DNA from 3 places in the Hydrogenophaga luteola genome. Region 1 is predicted to be linked to each of the others. Evidence: predicted binding sites of a transcription regulator. Region 1 holds the regulator's gene; each other region holds the start of a gene.
The links. Region 1 encodes sigma-54, which starts transcription at its own class of promoters, with help from an activator protein. Its sites were predicted from a motif close to TGGCANGNAANCTGCTTT; they were not measured.
Positions count from the first base shown of each region.

Region 1 (3,273 bases):
GCGCGTCGCCGCCGCGCAGTTCCATCGCAAAGGCCACGCCCGCGCGCTCGGCGTTGCGTTGCGCGAAGTCGACCATGCGGAAGGCCACGTCGCTGCCGAACACGATGGGCTTGCGTCCGGCGGGCCAATCGCGGCGCTGCTTGGCGGCCTCGTCCTTGAGCGCGTGCCAGACGTGCGGCTGGAACGGCAGCAGCTTCTCGAAGGCGAAACGCCGCTGCAGGCCGGGCGCCACGCGCAGCGCGATCTGCGCCGCCTCGATGGCCACCGTGCCGCTGCCGCAGCAGGGGTCGTACAGCGGCACGATGTCGTCCAGCGACTCGGCTTCGGCGCCATTCCAGCCGGTGGCGGCGATCATGGCCGCGGCCAGCGTTTCCTTCAGCGGCGCATCACCCTTGTCCTCGCGCCAGCCGCGCTTGAACAGAGGCTCGCCCGAGGTGTCGATGTAGAGGCTCACCGTGTCGGTGGTCAGGTGGGCGTAGAGTCGCACATCGGGCCAGGTGGTGTTGACGCTGGGGCGTTCGCCGCGTTTGTCGCGGAAGCGGTCGCAGACCGCGTCCTTGATCTTGAGCGCCGCGAAGTTCAGGCTCTTGAGCGGGCTGTGCTGGGCCGTGACCTCGACCTTGATGGTCTGCTGCGGGGTGAACCAGATCTCCCACGCGACCTCGCTGGCCGCGGCATAGAGGTCGTTCTCGCTGCGGTAGCCGCCGTGCCAGAGCTGCACCAGCACACGCTGGGCGAGCCGGCTGTGCAGGTTGAGTTTGAGCGCGTCGCGCCACGAGGACTGCAGCGCCACGCCAGCGCGCGACTTCTGCACAGCGGTCTCGCCGGTGATGCGGGTGACCTCGGCCGCGAGGTAGTCTTCCACCCCTGCGGCGCAAGGAAGGAACAGGGAAAGGGAGTTCAAAGCGCTTTTCTCAGGTTCGCGGGCGCGATGCGCAGCGCCTCGCGGTATTTCGCGACCGTGCGGCGCGCGCACTCGATGCCCTGCTCCTTGAGCAGGTCCGAGAGCTGGTTGTCCGACAGCGGTTTGGACGGCTCTTCGGAGGCAATGAACTGCTTGAGCAGCGCACGCACCGCGGTGCTCGACGCATTGCCGCCGGTCTCGGTGCCCAGGCTGGAGCCGAAGAAGTACTTCAGTTCGTAGGTGCCGAACGGCGTGGCCATGTACTTGGCCGTGGTCACGCGGCTGATCGTGGACTCGTGCAAACCCAGCTCGTCAGCGATCTCGCGCAGCACCAGCGGGCGCATGGCGAGCTCGCCGTGCATGAAGAAGTTGCGCTGGCGCTCGACGATGGCCGAGGACACACGCAGGATGGTGTCAAAGCGCTGCTGGATGTTCTTGATGAACCAGCGCGCTTCCTGCAGCCGTTGCTGCATGGCCGCGTGGCCGGCTTCGCCGCCGGCCTCGCGCCGCCCCCGCAGGGCGTTGGCGTAAACGTCGTGCACGCGCAGGCGCGGCATCACCTCGGCGTTGAGCGAGACCTTGAAGCCGCGACCGGCGCGGGTGACGATCACGTCGGGCACCACCACGTTGCGCTCGACGTCGACGAAGCGGCGCCCCGGCTTGGGCTCGAGCCGCGCGATCAGCGTCAGCGCCGCACGCACGGTCTCGTCGTCGTGCCCGGTGGCCGCACACAGGCGCTTGATGTCGCGCTTGGCCATCAGCTCCAGCGGCTGCTCGCAGATCGCCAGCGCCGCACGGGCCGCCGGCGTGTTGCGCAGGTCCATGATCTGCAGCCGCAGGCACTCCCCCAGGTCGCGCGCGCCCACGCCCGTGGGCTCCATCTGCTGCAGCCACTGCAGGGCGATGCCCAGGCGCCGCTCGATCGCCTCGACCTCGTCGAAGCGCGGTTCCTCATCGGCGGGCCGGCCGGCGGTCAGCCGCCAGCAGGCGCGGGCCAGCTCGTGCAGGCTGTCCTCCAGATAGCCATCGTCGTTGAGCGACTCGATCAGGAAGTACAGCGCCGCGCTGTCCTCGTCCGAGAGGCGCAGGCAGCGCGCCTGGTCGTGCAGCTGGTCCTGCAGGCTGACCGGCACACGGGCCAGGTCGGCGGCGGTGGCGGTGTCGTCGTCTTCGCTGCCGGAGCCGCTGTTGCGCGCAGGCGCTTCGCCCCCCCACTCGCTGTCGTCGGGCGCCATCTCGACCGTGCCGTCGCCTTCCCAGCTCTCTTCGACCGGGGTCGCACCGTCCAGCCGGCTCTCGACGTCGTCGCCGGTGCTGTCCGCGCTGTCGGCCGGGGCGGTGCGGGTGTCCGGCTCGGCGCTGCGCGGCTCAACCACCGGCTGCGCCGCTTCTTCCAGTTGCTCGCCGGCCACCACCGGCGCGTCCGCCGTCTGAACGCCGAAATCCTCGCGATCGGCCAGCTCCTCGCCACGTTCCAGGAACGGGTTCTCGTCGAGCATCTGCTCGACCTCCTGGGCCATCTCCAGCGTGGACAGCTGCAGCAGCCGGATCGACTGCTGCAGTTGTGGCGTCAGCGCGAGGTGCTGCGACACCCGCAGCGACAGACCTTGCTTCATCCGCTCATCCCGTCACATGCGGAAGTTCTCGCCGAGGTAGACGCGGCGCACCTCGGCGTTTTCAATGATTTCGGCGGTGGTCCCGCTGGCCAGCACATGACCGTCACTGATGATGTAGGCGTGGTCACAGATGCCCAGGGTTTCGCGCACGTTGTGGTCGGTGATCAGCACACCGATGCCGCGCGACTTGAGGAAGCTGATGATGTGCTGGATTTCCAGCACCGCGATCGGGTCGATGCCGGCGAAAGGCTCGTCCAGCAGGATGAACCGCGGGCGGGTGGCCAGCGCGCGGGCGATCTCCACGCGCCGGCGCTCACCGCCCGAGAGGGCGGGCGCGGGCGAATCGCGCAGGTGGTCGACGCGCAGCTCCTTGAGCAGCTCGTCCAGGCGGGCGTCGATCTCGCGCGCGGACAGCGGCTGGCCGTTGGCGTCCTGCTGCAGCTCCAGCACCGCGCGCACGTTCTGCGCCACCGTCAGCTTTCGGAAGATTGATGCTTCCTGCGGCAGGTAGCCCAGGCCCAGCCGGGCGCGCCGGTGGATGGGCAGGGATTCGATGCGGTGGTCGTCCAGCAGGATTTCGCCACCATCGGCCCGCAGCAGGCCGACGATCATGTAGAACGAGGTGGTTTTGCCGGCACCGTTGGGACCGAGCAGACCGACCACCTCGCCCTTGTCCACCGACAGGGATACGTCCTTGACCACCTTGCGGCTGCCATAGGACTTCTTGAGCCCTCTGACCTCCAGACGGCTGTG
Region 1 is NZ_JBHRXX010000004.1:161,968-165,240, reverse strand. Features, by position in the region: gene ACFOPI_RS09940 (THUMP domain-containing class I SAM-dependent RNA methyltransferase) at 1-904, opposite strand, end outside; gene ACFOPI_RS09935 (RNA polymerase factor sigma-54) at 901-2,520, opposite strand; gene lptB (LPS export ABC transporter ATP-binding protein) at 2,533-3,273, opposite strand, start outside.

Region 2 (3,273 bases), on a different contig from region 1:
CATGCGCGGTTTCACGGCCATCGCCGAAACCATGCCGCCCACGGGGCTGCAAGCGCTGCTCAACACCGTGTTCAGCCGACTCACACGGGTGATTCGCCAGCACCGCGGCACCATCGACAAATACATGGGCGATTGCGTGATGGCCTTCTGGGGAGCCCCTGTCGAAACCCGGGGGCACGCCGCACTGGCCGTGCTGACTGCGCTGGACATGGCGGCCGAGATCGCGGCCATCAACCGCGAGCGCGCGGCGGTACATCTGCCCGACATCGGCGTGGGCATCGGCCTGAACACCGGTGACATGTGCGTGGGCGACATGGGCTCGGACGTGCGGCGCAGCTACACAGTGGTCGGCGACGCTGTGAACCTCGGAGCGCGGCTGGAGGGGTTGACCCGTGTGTACGGCGTCGATGTGGTGGCCAGCGAATCCACGCGCCGCCAGGCGCCCGACTTTGTCTGGCAGGAGCTCGACCGTGTGCGTGTCAAGGGCAAGGCACAGGCCGTGGCCATCCACACGCCGCTGTGCGCTGCTGATCAGCTGACGCCGGAACTTTCAGACGAGTTGAAAGAATGGGAGCAGGCCCTGAAGGCCTGGCGCCAACAGAACTGGGACCGCTGCCTTGCTCATTTGGAGAAGCTGCAGCGGAAGAATGCCAAAAAAGTCCTTTACCGGCTCTACGCCGAACGGGTAGTCTCCATGCGGGTCGAGCCTCCGCCCCCGGACTGGGACGGCTCCACCGCGTTCGACACCAAATAAACCGCCCGAACGGGCCACCAACTCCTGGAACATTGATGAGGGTACGCGTACTGGGCTGCTCAGGCGCCATTTCGCAAGGCTGCCGGACCACCTCCTTCCTGCTCGATGACGACGTGCTCGTCGACGCCGGCACCGGGGTGGGCGACCTCAGCCTCGACGAAATGGCGCGGGTCGACCATGTGCTGCTCACCCACTCCCACCTTGACCACGTGGCCAGCCTGCCCCTGATGCTCGATGCGGTGGCCGCGCGGCGGCTGGCGGCCGGCGCTGCGCCGCTGGTGGTGCACGCCCTTCCAGGCACGATCTCCGCGCTGAAGGTGCACATCTTCAACAACCTGATCTGGCCCGATTTTTCGACCATTCCCAGTGCCGAGACCCCGCTGATGCGCTTCGTGCCGATCACCGTGGGCGAGCTGCTGTGCGTGGGGGGCAAAGACATCGAAGTGCTGCCGGCGGTGCACACCGTGCCCGCGGTGGGTTACGCGGTGAACAGCCCCAGCGGCCACTGGGTGTTCAGCGGCGACACCGAGCGCAACCCGGCGTTCTGGCAGCGCGTCAACCGGATCGATGTGGCCATGCTGATCATCGAGACCGCCTTCAGCGACCGCGAGCGCGAACTGGCCCAGCGAAGCCTGCACCTGGCGCCCAGCTCGCTGGCCGACGAACTGGACCAGATCGACCGCAGCCGCCGCTTCCCGATCTACATCACGCACACCAAGCCGGCCGAGACCGGGCTGATCATGGAAGAGATTCGCCGCTTCGACGACGCGCCGAACCGGGCCGATGACGTGCGCCACGACATCCGCTGGCTCAGCGCTGGGCAGACCTTCGACCTCTGACAAATTTTGTCCCGCGAACGGCGGGTGACAAAAATTGTCAGTGACTGCCGGCGACAGAGGACACAAATCGTCACTGGTCGGGGGCGGTGCGTGAAAAAGCACGCAAAAAGCAGGGCAAATCGGGTTGGCACGCTCCATGCGATGACACACCCGTCCTCAACCCACAACCCCCTCCAAGGAGTTTTTCAATGAAGCGTTCCCTGCAAAAAGGTTTCACCCTGATCGAACTGATGATCGTGGTGGCCATCATCGGTATCCTGGCTGCGGTGGCGCTGCCGGCGTATCAGGACTACACGATCCGCGCCCGTATCACTGAAGGTCTGTCGGTTGCCGCCGATGCAAAAACTCAGATCGGCACCAGCGCGACCACCGCGACCGAGCTGACAGCACTGGCCACTTCGTGGAACGCGCAAGGCGGTAGCACGGGCGCGACCAGCAAGTATGTGTCCAGCGTGCGGATGGATGCCACCACGGGTGAGATCACGGTGACCTACAACCGGGAAAACGTGGGTGCCATTCCCGACGGCGCGACACTCAATCTGAAGCCCTTCATGTCCGTGGGCACCAGCAACTTCGTGGCGCTCGATACCGCATTGGGTGCCGGCTACTCCGGCGAGACCGGTGCCATCGATTGGGCCTGCGCATCGGTTGCCAATACCGTGGCAACGGCTCGTGGCATGGCCACCGGCCTCACGGCGGGTACTCTGCCTGCCAAGTTCGCGCCCAGCGAGTGCCGCTGATAGAAGCACATTGATCTCAGGTTGACTGATGTCAAGGGGGCACTGCGGTGCCCCTTTTTTTGTCAGTTTCTGATGAGTTAAGTCGATACTGAGCCTGTCGATTGTGTGAGAGCGTCAATGGGATTAATGAACTGCTTGCGGATGGAATGACGTATCTCTTTGGAGAAGTCTTAGCGCCTGGCATGCAACCTGCTTATTTTGGAATCACGAAAATACATTCTTTGAGGTGCAAATGAATTCCAACTACCATCGAGGATTCACGCTGATTGAATTGATGATCGTGGTTGCGATCATTGGCATCTTGGCGGCTGTTGCGCTACCTGCATACCAAGACTACACCATCCGTTCACGCATTGTCGAGGGGCTTTCACTGGCTTCCGATGCTAAGCAGGCGGTGGCCACTGCTGCATTGACACAGACTGAGTTGGCGGCTGTGGCTGGCTCCTACAATGAGGCCAATGGAAGCAATGGGCTTACGAGTAAGTACGTGAGTGGTGTTCAGATTGATGCGACAACCGGTGAAATATCGATTACCTTCAATCGTCAAAACGTCGGTGCAATTCCTGATGATTCGGTGATGATGCTCAAGCCTTTTGTATCTGTTGGCAGTGATTTTGTGGCGCTCGACACCGTGCTGTCTTCAACCTATTCCGGCGAGACCGGTTCCGTCGACTGGGCCTGCGCATCTTCTGCAAATACTGTAGCTACAGCCAGGGGAATGACCATCAGTATTCCCGCCAATGCGCTGCCCTCCCGGTTTGCGCCTACCGAATGTCGATGACGCCTGCATCGTCGTTGCACAATTTCAGGGAAGTGTGAGGTTCGCGTAGGATTGGGGGACTGGACTTGTTGTTGCTTGTGTGTGCGAATGACTGACTCGCGTTTTCTCAATACATTGGGCACCAGAGCCAAGGCAGCAGGAGTGCATCTGGTGCTGTCT
Region 2 is NZ_JBHRXX010000001.1:95,706-98,978, reverse strand. Features, by position in the region: gene ACFOPI_RS00445 (CHASE2 domain-containing protein) at 1-754, shown strand, start outside; gene ACFOPI_RS00440 (3',5'-cyclic-nucleotide phosphodiesterase) at 790-1,593, shown strand; gene ACFOPI_RS00435 (pilin) at 1,782-2,333, shown strand; gene ACFOPI_RS00430 (pilin) at 2,566-3,114, shown strand; gene tfpZ (TfpX/TfpZ family type IV pilin accessory protein) at 3,202-3,273, shown strand, end outside.
Region 2: the regulator sigma-54 is predicted to act here: its motif matches at 1,719-1,736, upstream of ACFOPI_RS00435 (pilin).

Region 3 (3,273 bases), on a different contig from region 1:
GACTGGATCGAGATGCCCTTGTTCAGCGGGAACAGCTCCTGGATCTCGTCGATGATCTTGTCGAGCTTCTTGTCGCCGCCGAAGACGATGTCCTTCTCCTGGAAGTCGGAGGTGAACTGCATCGTCACGAAGGTGTCCACACCGGTCATGCCGATGTAGTAGTTGCGGCGCGCAGCCCAGCTGTACTGGCCGCATCCCACGGGACCGTGGGAGATGTGGATCATGTCCTTGATGGGACCCCAGACCACACCCTTGGAGCCTGCGTAGGCGCAGCCGCGGATCGTCATCACGCCGGGCAGCGACTTGATGTTGGACTTCACGCCGCAGTCGGGTTTGCCCTCTTCGTACGTGTTCAGGTGCTTGGCACGGCGCTTGGCCATCTTTTCGGGATAGGCCTTGAGCACTTCATCGATCAGGGCCTTGTTCGCGGCCTTGCGCTCTTCAACGGTGGCGGTCATGGGTCACTCCATTGGATGTGGGGATCGGGGGGGCGGGCCCCACCCCGGCGCCACGCAGGCGTCGGGTGGAAGCGTCGCTTCTTTCAGTTGGCGCTCAGGCGGCCAGTTCGGCAGCGGTCTTGCCGACTTCGGACTCGTCGATGGTCTTCATGATCCCGTGCTCCATCAGCAGGTCTTCCAGCTGGTCCATGGTGATGGGGGTGGGGATGGTGCCGTTGCCGGCGTTGCCGTGGACCTTCTGGGCCAGGGTGCGGTACTCCTGGGCCTGCTTGGAGTCCGGCGCGTATTCGAGAACCGTCATGCGGCGCAGCTCGGCGTGCTGCACGATGTTGTCGCGCGGCACGAAGTGGATCAGGCGCGAACCCAGCATCTTGGCCAGCGACTCGGCCAGCTCCAGTTCCTTGTCGGTCTGGCGCTCGTTGCACACCAGGCCGCCCAGGCGCACACCGCCGCTGTTGGCGTACTTCAGGATGCCCTTGGAGATGTTGTTGGCCGCGTACATGGCCATCATCTCGCCCGACATCACGATGTAGATTTCCTGCGCCTTGTTCTCGCGGATGGGCATGGCGAAGCCGCCGCACACCACGTCGCCCAGCACGTCGTAGGACACGTAGTCCACGCCGTCGTAGGCGCCGTTTTCTTCCAGGAAGTTGATCGAGGTGATCACGCCGCGGCCGGCGCAGCCCACGCCCGGCTCGGGACCACCGGACTCCACGCAACGGATGTCGCGGTAACCGATCTTCATGACGTCTTCCAGCTCCAGGTCCTCCACCGAACCGGCTTCTGCGGCCAGCGAGAGGATGGTGTCCTGGGCCTTGGCGTGCAGGATCAGGCGGGTCGAGTCGGCCTTGGGGTCGCAGCCGACGATGAGGATCTTCTGGCCCATCTCGGCGAGGGCGGCCAGGGTGTTTTGGGAAGTGGTCGATTTGCCGATGCCACCTTTGCCGTAGAAGGCGATTTGACGTAGGGAAGCCATGTCAGTACTCCAATCAAGGAAGGGTTGAAACCAAGGTTGCGATACACCGCGACCAGGTCAGCCTGACGTGCCTATAGGTCTTCTTATCTGGATCACGCATCGGCCGGACTTGTGTCCGCGCAGCCACTCCTTTGCACCTTCCGTGCCATGCCTTTCCAGCCCGCTTCAAACACACCGCAAGTGCCTGTTCTTCATAGGGAAAACCGGCATTTTTTGTGACCCTTGAACAGCGCCATCGGGCTTTGTTCCGAATGCGACAAAGCCCGCCTGGCGCGTCGCAAACGGCACGCCGGGCGGGGCCGGTGCCGACGGGTTTGTGTCGGGTTTGATGCGCTTTCGCGCGCGCGTACCGCGCGCGTGGGCCATGCAGGGGCTGGTACGTTCATTGCAGACAGGGCCGGTGAGAACTTTCTTTCCCAACCCACCAGGAACCTGTGATGACCACCCTGACCGCCCCCGTCGCGATTGAAGACACCGCCTTTGCCCGCCTTCAGCAGGAAGGCCGCATGCTCAACCCGGTGCTCAAGGCGCCGACCCACGTCGAGGGCCGTTTCGGCTTCCGTGGCGAACTGGCGCTGCGCTTTGCGGCCAAGATGGCCGACGAGGCCCGCCCGCCCGAACTCACCTGCGACCAGGTCATGGCCGTGGCCCGCGCCGGCGAGAAGCACCTGCCCTTCTTCTGCGGCTGGCTGCTGTCCTTCGAATCGCTCAAGGACGTGGCCGAGACGCTGGGCGACACGCTCAGCGCCGGTGGCAAGTACTTCCTGTTCTGCGACAACATGGACCTCTCCAAGAAGTACCAGGTGCCTTACAAGGGCGCCATGTTCTACGTGCTGCCCATCCTGGAGAACACGGTCTACAACGAGATGCTCGAGCTGCTCTACCTGGAGAAGGGCGACCTCAAGAAGAAGGACACCGCGGGCAAGCTCGACGCCGTGGCCGACGCTGCGCTCAAGTACGACGTGACCTTCGACACCATCACCTACGACGAAGGCCTGGCACTGATGGGGCCGGTGCGCAACGTCAACGAGAACCGGCCGGTCTGAACGCCTGACCGGACCCGATGAACGATGAACCGGTCCAGCCGCACCGCTGGTACAGCACCAACCTGGTCGGCGTGCCGTCCCGGGTGCTGGCCGGCACCGCGTTCAACGCGCACCCGGTTCCCTTGTCCATCGCCGGCACGCGCGAGACGCACCCCGGCCTGTTCGGCCTGCTCGCACGCTGCGAGCACCTGAGCGACGCGTCGGAGGTGTTCGTGCACTACCTGGACATCGCCTTCGGCCTGCGCGCCCCGGCCGCCCACGAGGCCGCGGCGCTCGACCCGGCCGAACGCCGACGCTGGCGAAGCAGCTGGCGCAAGCTGCTGCAGGGCTGGGGCATGGACAGCGGCGGTCCGGCTGGCGCGGTGCTCAAGGGCTGGGTCGAGAGCCGGTTCGGCCTGGTGCCCACGCACCACCGCCAGCCGCTGCAGCGCTTCCCCTCGCCGGGCTGGATCGCCTACCTCGAAGAGAAGACCTTCAGCCGCCTGCACAACAACAACATCCACCAGCAGCTGGACCTGCTGTACGAGTTCTGCCAGTGGGCGCTGCAGCGCTTGGGTGTGCCCGGCGTCGCCGCAGCGCCGGCCACGCACCTGCGCCTGTGGCGCGGCAGCACCCGCTGCGACGAACAGCTGGTGGCCGGCAGCCTGAAAGCGCGCCACTGCACCGTGCGCCTGAACAACCTGGTCTCGTTCAGTGTCTCGGCCGACGACGCTGGCTGCTTTGGCGACTGGGTGTTCGAGGCCCGGGTGCCCGCCTGCAAGGTGCTGGTCTTCCCCGGCCTGCTGCCCGGCCA
Region 3 is NZ_JBHRXX010000009.1:6,927-10,199, reverse strand. Features, by position in the region: gene nifD (nitrogenase molybdenum-iron protein alpha chain) at 1-458, opposite strand, end outside; gene nifH (nitrogenase iron protein) at 553-1,434, opposite strand; gene ACFOPI_RS18805 (hypothetical protein) at 1,872-2,480, shown strand; gene ACFOPI_RS18800 (NAD(+)--dinitrogen-reductase ADP-D-ribosyltransferase) at 2,498-3,273, shown strand, end outside.
Region 3: the regulator sigma-54 is predicted to act here: its motif matches at 1,565-1,582, upstream of nifH (nitrogenase iron protein).